Regions from separate parts of the Nonomuraea sp. 10N515B genome, predicted to be linked through region 4. Evidence: riboswitches for the same ligand, from Rfam matches in the RefSeq annotation. Region 4 holds a riboswitch; each other region holds the start of a gene.
What was found. Region 4 has a riboswitch for cyclic di-AMP ahead of ACTWQA_RS02660 (glycoside hydrolase family 25 protein). Riboswitches for the same ligand answer to the same signal wherever they lie in the genome.

Region 1 (4,203 bases), on a different contig from region 4:
GCCCAGCTCGTGCGCCACGACCAGCTCCACCTCCGGCTGCGGGGCCTTGAGCAGCGTGTCGTAGACGACGATGCGGCGCGTGGCGCCGAAGCCGGACACGTAGGCGTTGAGCGCCGTCGTCCGGCGCGAGGCGTCGGCCACCAGCACGTCCTTAACCGGCACGCCGTCGCGTTCGGCCATGGCCAGCAGGTTCGTGCGCAGCGGGCCCTGCGGCATGGACCTGAAGTCGTTGAACAGCGGCTCGAACAGCACCGGATACACGAACGACGCCACCACTGTCAGCGCGAACGCCCCGACGGCCGCCGGGATCCACCAGCGCCGCACCTTGCGGGCCAAGGCCACGAGCACGACCAGCATCAGGCAGAGGATGGCCGTCTGCACGCCCATGTTCTTGAGCCGGTCGCCGGCCCAGGACGCCCAGTCCTGGGTGGACAGGCCGAAGGCGCGCAGCAGCGTCTCGAACCACATCCCGAGCGGCCAGCGGATCAGCTCGGTGAGCGCGGTGATGACGACGACGCCCAGGATCACCCGCAGCCACCAGGGGCCCCTCAGCCAGCCCACGGCCTTCGCGCCGATCGGGGTGGCCACCAGGAGGCCCGCGATGATGATCGACAGGGCCAGTGACAGGTAGCTCGGGAGGGTGGTGGCCGCGTCGAACGCCTGCGCTCTGGCGATCTGGGCGGCGGTGAAGTCGCGGGCCGGGTCGGGCGGGCCCCCGGCCAGCACCCGCCAGGGGGTGGCGAAGGCGGCCACGGCCAGGATCACCACCCCCAGCGCCACGGCCGCGACCGCCGCCTCTCGCCGCAACCGCCTCCCGTCCGCATCCGGAGCCCCGCCCTTGCCGGCACGCCGATCGCCGCCCACGGCCCGGCCGCCGTCGCCGCCGCCACCCGGGCTCCGAGCGTCGCCGACGGCGGTGGGATCGCCGGTCGAGACCTCGGTTCGGGGCTTCCTCGTCCCTGGTCCTGCGTCGTCCGTGTCGTGCCGTTCGCTCATCGGCCTCCCCCTCTTACGTGAGCTGCTCCCGGACGTACACGCGCCACCGTGCCGTCAGCGTCGCCACGGACAGCCCCAGCGAGGAGAGCGCCCGATCGACGCCGGACGCCTGGGCATCACGGTAGAACCTCACCAGGGTCTCCTCACCGAACCGGTCGGCGAGGAAGCGACACGCCAGCCACGCCTCCTGGTACGCCCGTGCGAGCCGCACGGGATCCCGGCCATCCGCCGCGAACGCCGCAGGCCCGGGCAATTCGCTCGGCACTCGCCCGGCCCGCACCTCGTCGGCCAGCTCGGCGGCGGCCGTCCGCACGGGCAGCCCCGCGTCCCGGTAGCCCACGTAGTCGGCGAACCCCTCGTAGAGCCAGACGGGCAGGTCGCCGGTGCCCGCCACGACGTGGGTGAGCTCGTGCGCGAGCACCACGTCCTTCCCCGTGGAGTTGAGCCTGGCGAAGACCTCCGGGACGACGATCACCCGGCCGCCGTCGGCCACCGCGGCCAGCCCGTCGACCCGCTCGACCCCGGCCAGCCCTGCCGCCTCGCGGGCGGACCCAGGCACGACGACGAGCGGCCGCACAGGCCTGCCGAGGACGTCCAACACCCGGCGTCCCGCCGTGTCAGCCCGCCGCGCCAGCTCGTCGAGCGTGCCGGGCGGGGTGTGGTGGCCGACGACGAGGGAACGCCCTGCGCGGGCCAGGACGACGCCGTCGCGCCACAGATCACGTGCTTCCGGGGGAAGAAGGGGGGACTCGGGGACCGGGGCGCTGGCGGGGGCGAGGAGCAGGAGTCCGGCCACCACGGCTCGTCGACTCACCTGCTCGGACACGATGTCCGATCGTAGCCGGGCCGGATCATAGCCGGGCCCGACCGTCACCGGGCCCGACCGTCACCGGGCCGATCGTCGCCGGGCCCCGATGTGCCACGGCAGGCGGCCCACATCGCGTCGTAACGGCGGCCCGCTTGTGAAGGGATCAGACACCGTCTCCCTGGAGGGCCATCAGCCCCGTACGGCGGGTGGGGGACGGTGGCTCGCCGTACAAGAAAGAGGGTGTGCATGAAGAACAAAAAGCGGGTGTGCATGGAGAAAGGGCCCCGATGGGATCGGAGCCCTTTCCTCACAAGCCGGGACGGACAGCGCCGACGAAAGACGCCTTGCGCCAGCTGCTCAGCTTGTCGATACGCACCCGCTCGCCTGTCCGCGGGGAGTGGAGCATCTTGCCGTTGCCGACGTAGATGCCCACGTGACCGAGCCCTCTGAAGAACATCAGGTCGCCTGGCTGGAGATTCTTCCAGGAGACCTTCTTCCTGATGCCGGCGAACTGGCTGGCCGCCACGCGGGGGATCTTCACACCGGCCTTCTTCCAGGCGTACTGGGTCAGGCCGGAGCAGTCGAACGAACCAGGGCCCGTGGCACCGTACCGGTAAGGGTCACCGATCTGGTCCTTGGCCACGGCGACGGCCTTGAGGGCCTTCGCCTCCTGCCGGGCGATCCTGAGAGCCTTGGCCGACGTCGCGGAGCTAACCGCCGTATTGGCCTTGGTCGTGGAGGCACCGGCTGAATCGCTGGTCGTCGCCGCCTGCGCCGTCGGGGCATGGAGGATCAGACCTCCGGCCGTCACGGTCATGGTGAGCGCTACGCCACTCAGGGCAATGCGGGACAGACGGGGGTTCTGCGGGGAGGTAGACAGGATTTCTCCTTGGGTCTTCCACGAACGCCTACCGGGTTAGCTGACGGATTCGGGCCTGGAAGTCGCCCTACAGCGCGATACGCGCCGATTCACCCCTGATCCCGGGAAGGGATCGATGGTTCCCCGGCTCCGTGCTCCTGGCTGCACGGACTCGGCAGGTCGCCGTCCGGTGTCGTGTTCGACAAGGGGACGTACGGCGGCGACCGGCGGATCTCTATCTGGCTCACATCGGGGGACCGATGCGGATTCGCGGCGACATGGCTTGTCGCTGCGACGCCAGAAGCTACGCCGAAACGTCAAGGATCGGCAAAGCGCCAGTCAGGTTGTAAAGATCCAACAACTGGTTCTGTCAGGTCCGAAACCCCTGTTGGAACGCCAGGTTCAGTTATGGAAATGTGACCCTTCTCACAAACTGCGGCACACTGTCGTGTAAGGTCCCAATTGTCACTTTCGTCACATGCTTCGCGCCGTCATCCTGAAGCCGGTGGGCGGGAGCGTTCCCGCGGCAATACGGTCCCGTTCGATGCGCCATAGCTCGTTGAGGACGTCGGTGCTGCCATTCGTCACCTTTCCGCCGATATATCGCGACAAGTACGGTTCTTGCCGCATGCTCGTGACCTGGAACCGTTCGGCAAGGGCGGCGAGCATGACGTCCGCGGGGGCGTGATCCCCATGCGCCTCGCGCCATCGCTCGAGCGGGTCACGTCCGGGACCGCCGGGCTCGCGGGTGACATCCGCCACTCCCGCGGCGGCAAGCAACGATCCGGCATCGTAGAACCAGGTGGCTGCGGCCCGGTCGGCCCAATCCCACCCGAACTCGTCCACCACCAGCAGCCCGCCCGGCCGGAGCAGCGACCGCACGCGGTCCAGCGCCGCCTGGAGCGGATGCACGTGGTGCAGCGAGAGCGACATGACGACCGCATCGAACAACGATCCACCGTCGTAGTGGCGCGCGAGCGCCGGGTCGTTGTCGGCCGAGTCGGGATAGGTCACGACATCGGCCTGCACCGCCGGCACCCCGGCCGCCCGCGCCGCTCCGACGGCCTCCGGCGAGATGTCGATCGCGGTGACCAAGTGACCGCGCCGCATCAACTCGGAGGCCAGCGCGCCCCGCCCGCAGCCGACGTCGAGGATCCGCTGCGGCTGCCGGGAAAGCACCTGACTCAGCCACGCGTACTGGTGGTTGTCCACCGTTTCTGTCTCCATGCGACCGAGCATGACCGCTCGCAGCCATGCACACCACTGCAGGTTCGGCATGGAAGCCATAAGCTCTATGCATGCTTGATGTGTGGTCGCTGAAGGTGCTGGTGGAGGTGGGGAGGCTGGGATCGTTCTCGGCGGCGGCCGAGGAGCTGTCGATGACGCAGCCCGCCGTGTCCCGGCAGATCGCCACGCTGGAGCGGCACACCCGCGTTCGGCTGTTCGAACGGCTGCCGCGTGGCGTCCGGCCGACGGACGCCGGGCGGGCGGCACTGGAGCAGGCCGATGAGGTGCTGCGGGGGTTGAGGCTGTTCGAAAC
Region 2 (4,203 bases), 140 kb from region 4:
CAGGCCCAGGGTGGGAACGATGCTGACCCCGAGCCCCGCGGCCACCATCTCGAGGATGGCAGCCGGGCCGCTCGCCTCGAAGGCGACGTCGAGCCGTACGTCCGACGCCCGCGCCGCGGTCATGATCAGCGGGCGGCAGCCGGCGGTGGTCAGGATGAACGGCCGGTCGGCGAAATCGGCGAGATGCACCACTGCCTGATCGGCGAGCGGGTGGCCGGCGGGCAGCACGGCCACCATGTCGTGGGTGCTCAGCGGGACGGTGTCCAGTCCGGGGGCGGGCAAGGTCACGACGCCGACCTCGGCGGCGCCCCGGTGCAGCCAGGCCCGGATGTCGTCGTCCACCCCCTCGAACAGCCGTACGCGCACCTGCGGGTAGCGGTCGGTGAACGCGCGCAGCAACCGGGCGATGAGCGTTCCCGTGGCGCTGGGGAGGCTGGCCAGGCGCAATTCGCCGGTGATCTGGCCGGCGGCGGCCGCCACGTCGGCGCGGACGAGGTCGAAGTGGCGCAGCACCTCGCGGGCCCGGTTGACCGCGCGGCGGCCGGCCTCGGTGAGGGCGATGCCGTCGCGGTGGCGTACGAACAGGGCCGCGCCGAGCTCGCGTTCGAGCGCGGCGATGGCGCGGCTGACGGCGGGCTGGGACATGCCGGTGTGGTCGGCGGCGGCGGTGAAGCCGCCGTGCTCGGCGACCGCGATCAACGCCCGGAGCTGCGCTAACGTCATAGCGGCATACCCTAATTGGTATTTGACCGGCGGTTGGTCAGAACCCGATGGTTATGCCATGTCTGAGCGAATGACGATCGAAGTCGACGGGCGGCAGGCCAGCTATCTGACGGCGGGCGAGCGGGGTCCGGTTGTGTTGCTGCTGCACGGGACGTACTGGAGCCGGGTCTGGCAGCCGGTGCTGGACGAGCTGGCCGCGGCGGGGCTGCGTCCCGTCGCGGTGGATCTGCCGGGGCTGGGGCGCTCCGAAGGGGAGCTCGCCATGGCGACGGCGACGGTCCCGGCGCTGGCCGGGTGGGTGACCCGGTTCGCGGCGGCGGTGGGCGCCGGCGAGCCGCTGGCGGTGGCGGGGCACGACATCGGGGGCGCGGTGGCGCAGCACCTGCTGGCCGCGGGCGAGGTGAAGGTGCGGCGGCTGGCGCTGGTCAACTCGGTCACGTACGACTCGTGGCCGGTGCCGGGCGTGGCCCGTTTCCGTGATCCGGCGGTGGTGGCGGCGGTGACCGCGGAGGAGTTGCTGGCCGCCCGCCGCACGGCCGTCACCACGGCGCTGCACCGCCCCGCGACGGAGGCCGAGCTGGCCGACTACCTGGACCCGTGGAACGACGCCCGGGTGCGACGGTCGTGGATGGCGCTGGCGGGAGCCGCCGACGGCCGCTACACGCTGGACCTGGTGCCCGCGCTGCAGGCCGACGGGACGCCGAAGCTGCTGGTGTGGGGGGAGAACGACACCTTCCAGGAGGTCCGGTACGCCGAGCGTTTCGCCGCCGAGATGCCGAACACCTCCCTGGTCCGCGTCCCGAGCGCCGGTCACATCCCGATGGAGAACGACCCGGCCGCGGTCGCCGCCGCTCTGGCGCGGTTTTTTCTCGGCTGAAGGCCTGCGGTCGGGCCGTGAACGCGGCGAGCGCGCGTCCCATGTCTCGGGGACGCGCGCTCGTTGGGGCGGGGGAGGGTCAGGCGGCGTACTCGGGGTAGCCGTAGCCGACGACGTGCGCCTTCGGCCGGGTCCGCTCTTCGACCTTGCCGTTGCCGGTGTTGCCCTCGATGGTGGAGATGGTGCCGTCCTGGTTGTCCTTCACGACGAACCCGACGTGGTTGATGTCACGGATGTTCTTGCTGCCGCTCCAGGAGAAGTACACGACGGCGCCGGGCTTGGCGACGGTGCCGAAGCGGTTGTTGGCCTTGAACCACTTGGCGTGGGCGACGGTCCAGGCGTCCCAGCCGACCTGCGGGCGGGCGCCGGTCTGCTCGCCGACCCAGGAGACGAACATCGCGCACCAGGCGGCGTTCAGATACATGGCGCGGCTGCCGCCGTCGCGGGCGATGGTCTCGGCGGCGCGCTGGGAGTTGGCGTACCACTGCTGGTACTTGGTGCCGCCGCCGGCGGCGTTCTCGCTGGTGCCGACCTGGGACCTGGCCAGGGCCAGGACCTGATCGGCGGTGACGTTGATCTTGGTCTCGCCGGTCTTGGTCCTGGCGCCTGCCTGCTCGGCGGTGGCGACCGGCTGCTTGTCCGCGGCGGCGATGGCGGTGCCCGTGACGTGGGCGGTGACCGCGGTGGCCAGGACGGTGGCGCCGAGGGCGGCGCGGGCGATGTTGATCTTGTTGGCGGCAGCGGGGATGCGGAACTTGGCCATCGAGGGGGTTTACTCCTTGCTTCCATGCCGCTTACCGGGTTAGCTGACGGGCTCGGGCGTGGAAGCTGCCCTACGGCACCGAAGTGCCGATTCGCCCCAAAGACTTGGGTCCCCGGTTCCGCGCAAGGCGGATTCAGCGGTCACAGGACTGTCCTGTGATGTTTCGTGCGATGGTCGGACGCGACCGGACAAACCGGACGCATACCTCAAGATGCCCCATAAGGTAATACATGCGGCAAGAGGATTACAACTAGATAAAAGCCCAGTTAGGCAAGTTGCCCGCGGGCGTCGGCCAGAAGCCCCATCATGGCAAGGGAATCGTCAAGCGGCATGATCGAACTTTCGGTCCTGCCTTCGGCCGTGGCTGCGCGGACTTCGCGGAGCTCCCCGGCGTACCCGTTGTCGGCCGGATCGAGCACATGCTCTTCCGGCTCCAGGGAGGGCCCGGTGAGGAGAATCCGCTGCGGCGCCCAGAACGGAGCCTGGATGTCCGCGCGCATCTGAGTGCCCACAACGCTGGCATCGTTCGGGTAATTCCCGAGCAACGAGGTCGCCACGAGAGCATGCCTGCCGCCCGGGTAGAGCAAAACGCCGCCCGCCTCCGCGTCCACCCCGTTCGGGGCCAAAGAGCCGGTGACACGCAGGCCGGTCGGCATGCCGAGGAGCAACTGGGCCAGCCCGAACGGGTAGATCCCCAGGTCGAGCAGCGCGCCGCCGCCCAGCTCGGGCGCCCAGAGCCGGTGGGCGGGGTCGTAGGGCAGGGAGAAGCCGAAGGAGGCCTGCACGGAGCGGATCTCGCCGAAGCGCTCATCGGAGGCGATCTTCTGGATGAGGGGGTTGAACCTCATCCACATGGCCTCCATCAAGAAGACGCCCGCCTCGCGTGCCAGGCGCACCATCTTCTCGGCGTCGTCCACGGTGGCGGCCAGCGGCTTCTCGCACAGCACGGCCTTGCCGGCGGCGATGGCGGCCTCGGCCACCTGGAGGTGCTGGGCGTGCGGAGTGGCCACGTAGATCGCGTCCACGGCCGGGTCGGCGCACAGCCGCTCATAGGAGTCGTAGGCCGACTCCGCGCCCAGCGTCGCGGCCAGGGCCTGCGCCCGGCCGAGGTTCCTGGAGCCGACGGCGGCCACCCGCATGCCCGGTTCGGCCACGATGGCCGCTCCCACCGTGCGCGCTATGCCGCCTGTCGCCGCTATTCCCCATGCAAAATCCCGCACAAGGGGAGATCGTAGACGTATCAGGTCATGTTGAAGGTGTCGGGGTCGGGTCCGATGCGCTTGTTCCTGTTCATGGCGCCGATCGCGGCCATGTCCTCGGCGTCGAGGATGAAGTCGAACACGTCGATGTTCTCGCGGATCCGCGACGGGGTGGCGGACTTGGGGATGACGACGTTGCCGAGCTGCAGGTGCCAGCGCAGCACGATCTGGGCGGGCGTCTTGCCGTACTTGCCGGACAGCACGCTCAGCGCCGGGTCGTCGAGCAGGCCCTGGCCCTGGCCCAGCGGGCTCCACGCCTCGGTCAGGATGCCGTTGGCCTCGTGGAAGGCGCGCATCTCGCGCTGCTGCAGGTAGGGGTGAAGCTCGATCTGGTTGATGGACGGCGTGATCTCGGCCTCGTCCATGAGCCTGGTCAGGGTCTGGACGGTGAAGTTGGAGGTGCCGATGGCCTTGGCCCGCCCGTCACGGTAGATCTTTTCGAGGGCCTTCCACGCCTGCACGTACTTGTCCTGCTTCGGGACCGGCCAGTGGATGAGGAAAAGATCGACGTAGTCAAGGCCCAGCCTGGCCAGGCTCTCATCGAAGGCCTGCTCGGCGCGGTCGTGGTCGGCGTTCCACAG
Region 3 (4,203 bases), on a different contig from region 4:
TCGTGTTGACAGGCCCGTGACAGATGTCGCTATCGTTCATATGTGAACAGCCATTCAGGAGTTGAGAGCGCAGGCCGGCCCGCCCGCCACCGGCCCGACGACGTGCGGCTCGACCTGTCCGGCAGCGTTCGCATGCATCCAGGCTCTCGAGACGGCGAGGTCACCGGATGAGCGCCGGGCACGGACACGGACATGGACATGGCCACGCCGGCGGCCGCCACCGCTGGCGGCTCGCCGTCTCCTTCGTGCTCATCGGCCTGTTCTTCATCGTCGAGCTCGCCTTCGGGCTGCTGTCGGGATCGCTGTCCCTGCTGTCGGACGCCGGGCACATGGCGGCCGACGTGGTCACCCTCGGCGCCGCGTTGGTCGCCACCCGCATCGCCACCCGGCCCGACACCACCGGCCGGCGCAGCTACGGCTCCTACCGGGCGGAGGTGTTCGCCTCGTTGCTGGCCGTGGCCATGATGCTCGGCGTCGCCGTCTACGTCGTCATCGAGGCCATCAGCCGCATCGGCCGCACGGCCGAGGTGTCCTCCGGGCCGATGCTCGTCGTCGGCGCGATCGGCCTGATCGTCAACGTCGTGGCCCTGCTCCTCCTGCGGTCGGGCGCCGCCGAGAGCCTCAACGTGAAGGGCGCCTACCTGGAGGTCGTGGCCGACACCGCCGGCTCGGTCGGCGTCATCGTCGCCGGCTGGCTCGTCGCCACCACCGGCCAGCCTGTCTGGGACACCCTCGTCGCCCTGGCCATCGGCGCGTTCGTCGCCGTCCGCGCCGTCTCCCTCGGCCGCCAGGTCTTCGCCGTGCTGGGTCAGCACGTGCCGGAGGGCGTCGACGCCACCGCGGTCGCGACCGACCTGTCCGCCATCGACGGCGTATGCGACGTCCACGACCTCCACCTGTGGACGCTCACCTCCGGCATGAACGTCGCCACCGCCCACCTGGTCACCAGCGACCCGAACGACAACCATGCCGTCCTGGACCGGGCCCGCGACGTGCTGCTGCGCCGCCATCACATCGCCCACGCCACCCTGCAGGTCGAGCCGACCGATCATCAAGGATGCGACGAACTGGGCTGGTGAGTGGTTAAGGGCGCAAAAAACGGGTGGTGCAGGAGTCTTTCCTGCACCACCCGTTACTTTCTGGCGACCTGCCTTGGGGTCAGGCCTTGTACTCGGGGTAGCCGTAGCCCACGACGTGGGCCTTGGGCCGGATGCGCTGCTCGACCTTGCCGTTGCCGGTGTTGCCCTCGATCGCGGTGATCGTGCCGTCGCCGTTGTCCTTCTTCACCATGCCGACGTGGTCGATGCCGTCGGTGCCCTGGCCGTTCCAGTCGTAGAAGACCACGGCGCCGGGCTTGGCCTCGGTGCCCCAGTGCTTGTTGGCCTGGAACCACTTGGCGTAGCTGACGGTGTAGGCGTCCCAGCCCATCGTGGGGCGGGCGCCGGCCTGCTCGCCGACCCAGGAGATGAACATGGCGCACCAGGGGGCGTTGGCGTAGGCCTGCAGGCTGCCGCCGTCGCGGGCGACGGTCTCGGCTGCCCGCGGGGAGGACATGTACCAGCTGTGGAACGGGGTGCCGCCGCCGGCGGCGTTCTCCGTCACGCCGATCTGCGACTCGGCGATCTTCAGTACGGTGTCCGCGCTCACCTGGCCGGCACCCTTCTGCGGGATGGCCTGGGAGGCGGGAAGGTTGGACCGCGCGGGTTGCGTGGACTGCTGGTCGGCGGCGAAGGCCGGGGATCCGGCGACGACCGTCGCGGTCATCCCGGCGGCGACCAGGGAGAGGCTTGCGGACGTCAGGGCACGAGCGAAGACGTTCTTGGCCATGGGTGAAAAATGCTCCTAGCTTCCATGCCGCCTACCGGGTTAGCTGACGGGTTCGGGCGTGGAAGTGCCCTACGGGGCGCTCGTGTCGAGCGCGCCGATTCACCCCAGACAAAGTGGGTCCCCGGTTCCGCAGATCGCGAATTCGGCGGCCGCGTCATGGTCACGGACTCGAATGCCCATGCCGATGAGACGCGGTCTCGGCAATACGGAGGACGTTACGCGGCACTGCCAGGCGTACGCCCTGATTCCTAAAGGTAAGCGAACGGCATAGAGAGATGCAAACCAGGATAGGGAGCAGGCAACAGAATGCCCTACGAGATAGGCGATCGGGGCGAAATTCTTTACCTACTCCGGGCCGTTGACGGGGTTTGCCGAAGGCGCCCGGCAACGGCGACCTCTGCCCGGCCATGAACCGTCATAGCGAGCGCTTCGTGCCTGGTCATGGCCTCACGGGAATGCGTTGGGCCCCGCTTGCGCTATCTGTGGATAGATATATACCTTTTGCGTAATCGCGGTATACGTTGTGGCGAGCTGTCGTCACCGTCGTTGCCGTTTTGTTGACCGGACCGCGCGTCCCGAGGGGATCCCTGGGATGGCGTTCGGCCGCCGAATCCGCGCCTCGCGGAGCCGGGGATCCCTATCTTTCTGCGCGCGTAGGGCACTTCCACGCCCGAACCCGTCAGCTAGCCCGGTAGGCGGTATGGAAGCAAGGAGTCAATACCCCATGCCCAAGCCCCGGCTTGCCGCAGTCGTCCATTCCCTCAAGTCCCTCAAGAACCGTCTCGACCTTCCCACCAAGACGCTCAGCCTCGCCGTCGGTGGCGCGATCCTGGCCGCAACCGCCGCCCTCACCGGTGTGGTCGGCACAGCCATCGCCTCATCCCCTGAGCACAGTCCGGTGCACGAGGCTCAGCCCGCGTCCCGATCCCTGGCCTTCGGCCTGGACATCTCCAACCACGAGCCGCTGTACGACTGGAGCGCGAGCTCGGCCCAGTTCGGCATCATCAAGGCCACCGAGGGCACGAGCTTCCGTGACGCCTCGTTCGCCAGGCACTGGCGCGAGCTCGACAAGAAGCAGATCGTGCGCGGGGCCTACCACTACGGCCACCCCGGCAACGACCCCATCGCCGAGGCGGAGCACTTCCTGTCCGTGGTGAACTCTCAGCCCGCCAAGCAGGGCGACCTGCTGGTCCTGGACCTGGAGACCACCGACGGCGAGTCCGCCGGCGAGGTCAACGCCTGGGCGAAGGCGTGGTTGTCGCACGTCAAGGCCAAGACCGGGGTCACCCCGATGTTCTACAGCGGCTGGAACTTCGCCGACACCTACGGCAAGGGCCTGGCCGAGTATCCGCTGTGGGTCGCCCACTACAGCAAGCCCAAGGGCGCGCTCACCCCGCCCGCCGACTGGAAGTCGTGGACCATCCACCAGTACACCGACGTCCCGGTCGACGAGAACGTCTCCGCGCTGACCCCCGAGGAGCTGCGTGACCTGGGCCGCCCCGCCGTCTGACACCCTCCCCTCGGCCCCTGGTCGAGGACGCCGGGGGTGGCGTCTCACCGTTCGCCACCCCCAAGGTCCTCAGGGACGGATGAGGACCTTCAGCGCCTCGCGGGCGGCCATCGCCCGATAACCGTCCGGCACGTCCTCCAGGCCGACCGTGCGGTCGAAGACACGGCCGGGCTCGATCGTCCCGTCGAGCACCTCGGGAAGCAACTCCTCGATGTACGCGCGAGCCGGCGCCACCCCGCCGGTCAGGGTGAGGTTGCGCAGGAACTCGGCAAATCCCATCGGCACCTGCTCATACTGCGGCACACCGACCCGGCTCACCGCTCCGCCGTCGCGGGCCACGGCGAAAGCCGTCACGATCGCCTCTTTGGTGCCGACACACTCCAGCACCGCGTGGGTGCCGTCGCCTCCGGTCAGCTCACGTACCCGGTCGACGCCCTCCTCGCCCCGCTCGGCGACGACGTCGGTGGCGCCGAACTCTCGCCCCAGAGCGGTGCGGCCCTTGTGCCGGCCCATGAGCATGATGCGCTCGGCGCCGAGCCGCTTGGCCGCGAGCACCGCGCACAGCCCGACCGCGCCGTCGCCGATCACCGTCACCGAGGTGTGCGGCCCGACGCCGGCCGTCACCGCGCAGTGGTGGCCGGTGGGGAGCACGTCCGACAGGGCGAGCAGGGACGGCAGCAGCGGGGAATCCTCGCCGACGGGCAGCTTGACCAGGGTGCCTTCGGCCTGCGGCACGCGTACCGCCTCACCCTGGCCGCCGTCCACGCCGTCCGCCGCCCAGAAGCCGCCGTGCCGGCATGACGTCTGCAGACCCTCGCGGCAGAAGTCGCAGGTGTTGTCCGACCACACGAACGGCGCCACCACCA
Region 4 (4,203 bases):
CTCCTGGCGGGGATCTTGATGCTGCTTTATGTCCTGCGCGTCGGCGGCGACTTCATGCATGGCCGGATGATGCTGCCGGTGCTGCTGCTTGTCCTGCTCCCCGCCATGGTCCTCCCCCTGCGTGCCCTGACCGCGCTCACGTGCACGGTCGTGACGCTGTGGGCCGTGGTCTGCGCCGTGGCATTCGACGTGCCGTACGAACAAGCCGTCGGGCCGGACGGAATCGCGGACGAGCGCGGCTTTTACGTAGTCCAGACCAAGGACCCGCATCCGGTCACCGCCACGCCCTATGTTCGCGCCAGTCCGAACCCGCTGAACGCCGTGCACGCCACCGGTCTGCATGTGCCGGACACGGTGCCGGTGCCGCTCCGGCCCGACCAGCCCGCACGCCTGGCCGTGGCAGGCAAGGTCCTCGGCACGCTGGGGGCGTCGTTCCCGCTGGACGTCCTCGTCGTGGACCAGCTCGGCTTGGCCAACGCCCTCGGCAGTCACATGGCGCTGGCGTGCGGGCAGCGGGTCGGGCATGAGAAGCCGCTTCCCGCCGCGTACGTCCTCGCCGACTACATGGCCCCAGGCACTCGGCTGCCGGACGAGCGGCTCCAGGCCGAGGTGCAGCGGATCAGGAGTGAGCTGGCCACCGGCCGGTTCCCGGATCTGCTCGACGCCACAAGGGCCCCGCTGACCCCGCGCCGATTCTGGGACAACCTGGTGGGCGCCCCTGCACGCACGGCCTTCCGCTTCTCCACCACGACCGCTCCGTGCCCATCATGAGGGGATGATCCGGCCACGGTCGCGGCCCCGGCACCGGGGTCCGCGACCGACGGGCAGGCCTCCGGCTACTTCCGGCCGAGGGCGCGGAGCTGTTCCTGGCGCAGGGAGGAGACGTTCTGGTCCCACGGGTCGTCGGTGTACTGGTGGATGGCCCACGTCTTCCAGTGCGTCGGCGTGGCGACCGTGCCCTTGGCCTTGCTGTAGTGCGCCACCCACAGCGGGTACTCGCCCAGCCCCTGGCCGTACTGCTCGGCGAAGTTGTAGTTGGCGTAGAACAGCGGCGTGACGCCGGTCTTGGACTTCACCCGTTCCAGCCACGTCTTGGCCCAGGTGTTCACGCGCTCCGCCGACTGACCGTCCGCGGTCTCGAGGTCGAGGACGAGCAGGTCTCCGGCCTTGGCGGGCTGCTTGTCCAGCACGGAGAGGAAGAAGTCGGCCTCGGCGACGGGGTCGTTGGCCGGGTGCCCGAAGTGGTACGCACCGCGGACCATGGGAAGTTTGCCGATCTCCGCCCAGTGACGCGCGAACGAACTGTCGATGAAGTCGGTGCCTTCGGTCGCCTTGACGATGCCGAACTGGACGCCGCTGCCGGCCCAGTCGTAAGTGGATTCGTAGTGGGACATGTCGCGCCCCTCGATGAAGCCGTCCGCCTGTGCGGGACCCGCGAGACCGGCACCCGCCAGGGCGGTGACCAGAGCCAGTGACACGGTTGCCGTGATCTTGCGCAGAGCGCGGGAGGTGCCGGCGGCGGGGTTGTTGATCTTGGGGGCATGGATCGTACGATGCTTGGCCATCGTGAAGGGGGTTCTCCTTGCTTCCATACCGCTTACCGGGTTAGCTGACGGGTTCGGGCGTGGAAGCTGCCCTACGGCATGGCATGCCGATTCACCCCAAGGGATGTGGGTCCCCGGTTCCGCGCAAGGCGGATTCAGCGGTCACAGGTCCGTCCTGTGATGCGTCTGGCGATGGTCGGGTAACGAACCGATAAGTCGGATGTATACCCCAAATACCCTGTCTGGGTACATATCTGACATTCAGGCTACAAACGGATAGATTCCTAGTCAAGGGCTGGAAACGGCGCTCTCCAACGTCCTCCACCTGCCTACAGCCAGCCGCGTTCCCTGGCCACCGCCGCGGCCTCGCTCCTGCTGCGGGTGCCGGTCTTTCCGATCGCCGCCGAAAGGTGGTTGCGCACGGTGCCCTCGGAGAGTCGCAGCAGCTTGGCGACCTCGGCGATGGCGTGGCCGGCGCCGACCGCGACCAGCACTTCCCGCTCGCGCGCCGTCAGCGGGTTGATCCCGTGGATCAACGACTCGGTGGCAAGGACCGGGTCGACGACCCGGATGCCTCGATAGACCTTGCGCACCGCGTCGGCGAGGTCTTCGGGGGGCGCGTCCTTGACGATGAAACCTGAGGCGCCCGCCGCCATGGCACGCGCGAGGTAGCCGGGGCAGCGCCACATCGGGCGAGGTCTCGCGGGCCGCGGCGACGGCCTCGTCGCCGGAGCCGACCTGCGCGACCACGGTGATAGACGCCACACCGGCCGCGGCCGATCGCGTTCGAGGCGGCGGGCAGCTTTGGTGGTGACGACGGCTGCCGCCTGCGGAAGGCTGAACGTATGCGTGTACCCCGCCTTGACCTGGAGCGCACTCCAGATGGCAGCGTGCTCCTCGAACCGTCTACGGCATGTCAGAAGGAGAGCCCGACATGACCCTTCCGTTCCGGCATCTAGGGCGCAGCGGCATCCAGGTGAGTGCGATCGGGTTCGGCGCCTGGGCCATCGGGGGTCCGTTCACGGCCCGCGGCAAGCCCGCGGGATGGGGGGAGGTGGACGACGACGTGTCGGTGGCGGCCGTGCATCGGGCGCTCGACCTCGGGATCACGTTCTTCGACACGGCCGACGTCTACGGCACTGGGCACAGCGAGGAAGTGCTCCGGCGGGCGCTGGCGGGACGGCGCGACGAGGTGGTCATCGCCACCAAGTTCGGCAACACCTTCGACGCCGCGAGCAGGAACGTCACTGGCCACGACGTCTCCCCCGCCTACATCCGGCAGGCGTGCCGGGCGTCGCTGGAACGGCTGGGCACCGATCACATCGACCTTTACCAGTTGCACGTCGGCGACGCTCCCCTGGAGCGGGCGGACGACATGATCGCCACACTCGAGGAACTCGTCGACGACGGGCTGATCCGCGCCTACGGGTGGAGCACCGACGACCCGGAACGGGCGGCGGCGTTCGCCAAGGGCCCCCACTGCGCCGCCGTACAGCACGAGCTCAGCGTCCTGCGCGACGCCCCGGCGATGCTGGCCGTGTGCGACACGCACGACCTCGCCTCGGTCAACCGGGGACCGCTGGCGATGGGGCTGTTGTCCGGCAAGTACGCTCCGCACTCCCGGCTGCCGATGAACGACGTCCGCGGCGACTCGCCAGCGTGGATGACCTTCTTCCGTGATGGCAGCCCTGCACCGGAGTTTCTCGCCATGCTGGAGGCGATCCGCGACATCCTGACCTCCGGCGGCCGCACCCTCGTCCAGGGCGCCCTGGGCTGGCTGCTGGCCCGCGGCGGTCGGACAGTGCCGATCCCCGGCATCAGGACGGCCGCCCAGACCGGGGAGAACGCCGGCGCGCTACGCCACGGGCCGCTGACCGCAGCGGAAATGGCCCAGATCGGCGAGCTGCTGGCGTCGGTCTCCGGCCCTGTGGCACCCGGATCTTAGCCCGGCTCCCTGATCCGTTTCATGAGCTGTCACAGGTTCCTGACGAAGGACTCCATGGCCGCCGTCACACGGGCGAGCACCTCCGCCGAGCCGACCGGGTTTCGCGTCTCCAGGCCGTGGTCGGCGCCCGGGACTTCCAGGTGCTCGACCGGGAGGGCACGGGCCACCTCAGACTTCCAAGCAGTGTCCGCGGTGCCGCCGACGAGCAGGGTGCGCGCCTTTGCGCGGCGCAATGCGCCGGTCACCTGAGGGTGGTGCAGGAGCGGCGTGAGCCAGATCGCCGGCAGGTCGCGGTCGGCCGCGACCGAGGCGGCGAAGCTGGCCAGGGACTTACCCACCAGGAGCACGCGCCGGGCGTCGACCTCCTGTTCGACGTACCGGGTGACCTGGTCGATCACCCACGTGGGATAGTCGTCGGGCGGGAGGTCCGGCGGCTGCTGCCACCAGACTTCCTGGGTGGTCCAGCCGTGTGCGGTCAAGACCGTCTTGGCATAGTGCAGCAGGGGCCGGGCCGGGACGTAGGCACGGCCGGGCAGCAGGAGGGCGACGCGGGCGGGGTCGTTGTCGGTCCTGGTCGGCCAGCCGAACATGGTTTCCGGATGCATACCCTCGAAGCTTAGGCTTCGGCCCACTCGGCCGTGTGCACGTCCGGAGCTCCGATGGCTCGATCGTCACGCCTGCCGCGCGGTAGGTCGCGACGGCCGCCGTCAGCCC

Region 1: it holds a riboswitch for cyclic di-AMP, as region 4 does, so the genes downstream of both, ACTWQA_RS18240 (C40 family peptidase) here and ACTWQA_RS02660 (glycoside hydrolase family 25 protein) in region 4, are expected to answer to the same signal.
Region 2: it holds a riboswitch for cyclic di-AMP, as region 4 does, so the genes downstream of both, ACTWQA_RS03335 (CHAP domain-containing protein) here and ACTWQA_RS02660 (glycoside hydrolase family 25 protein) in region 4, are expected to answer to the same signal.
Region 3: it holds a riboswitch for cyclic di-AMP, as region 4 does, so the genes downstream of both, ACTWQA_RS39585 (CHAP domain-containing protein) here and ACTWQA_RS02660 (glycoside hydrolase family 25 protein) in region 4, are expected to answer to the same signal.

What each region holds. Positions count from the first base shown of each region.
Region 1 covers NZ_JBQQBQ010000011.1:28,516-32,718, forward strand. Annotated here, with positions in the region: gene ACTWQA_RS18230 (M48 family metallopeptidase) at 1-996, opposite strand, end outside; gene ACTWQA_RS18235 (hypothetical protein) at 1,010-1,822, opposite strand; gene ACTWQA_RS18240 (C40 family peptidase) at 2,112-2,621, opposite strand; cyclic di-AMP (ydaO/yuaA leader) riboswitch at 2,695-2,851, opposite strand; gene ACTWQA_RS18245 (class I SAM-dependent methyltransferase) at 3,138-3,890, opposite strand; gene ACTWQA_RS18250 (LysR family transcriptional regulator) at 3,962-4,203, shown strand, end outside.
Region 2 covers NZ_JBQQBQ010000002.1:198,289-202,491, forward strand. Annotated here, with positions in the region: gene ACTWQA_RS03325 (LysR family transcriptional regulator) at 1-723, opposite strand, end outside; gene ACTWQA_RS03330 (alpha/beta fold hydrolase) at 782-1,600, shown strand; gene ACTWQA_RS03335 (CHAP domain-containing protein) at 1,680-2,363, opposite strand; cyclic di-AMP (ydaO/yuaA leader) riboswitch at 2,377-2,512, opposite strand; gene ACTWQA_RS03340 (Gfo/Idh/MocA family protein) at 2,630-3,583, opposite strand; gene ACTWQA_RS03345 (aldo/keto reductase) at 3,604-4,203, opposite strand, start outside.
Region 3 covers NZ_JBQQBQ010000038.1:53,600-57,802, reverse strand. Annotated here, with positions in the region: gene ACTWQA_RS39590 (cation diffusion facilitator family transporter) at 168-1,079, shown strand; gene ACTWQA_RS39585 (CHAP domain-containing protein) at 1,159-1,827, opposite strand; cyclic di-AMP (ydaO/yuaA leader) riboswitch at 1,841-1,985, opposite strand; cyclic di-AMP (ydaO/yuaA leader) riboswitch at 2,422-2,540, shown strand; gene ACTWQA_RS39580 (glycoside hydrolase family 25 protein) at 2,552-3,337, shown strand; gene ACTWQA_RS39575 (zinc-binding dehydrogenase) at 3,407-4,203, opposite strand, start outside.
Region 4 covers NZ_JBQQBQ010000002.1:53,498-57,700, reverse strand. Annotated here, with positions in the region: gene ACTWQA_RS02665 (hypothetical protein) at 1-771, shown strand, start outside; gene ACTWQA_RS02660 (glycoside hydrolase family 25 protein) at 837-1,565, opposite strand; cyclic di-AMP (ydaO/yuaA leader) riboswitch at 1,580-1,715, opposite strand; gene ACTWQA_RS02655 (response regulator transcription factor) at 1,874-2,233, opposite strand; gene ACTWQA_RS02650 (aldo/keto reductase) at 2,479-3,489, shown strand; gene ACTWQA_RS02645 (hypothetical protein) at 3,519-4,094, opposite strand.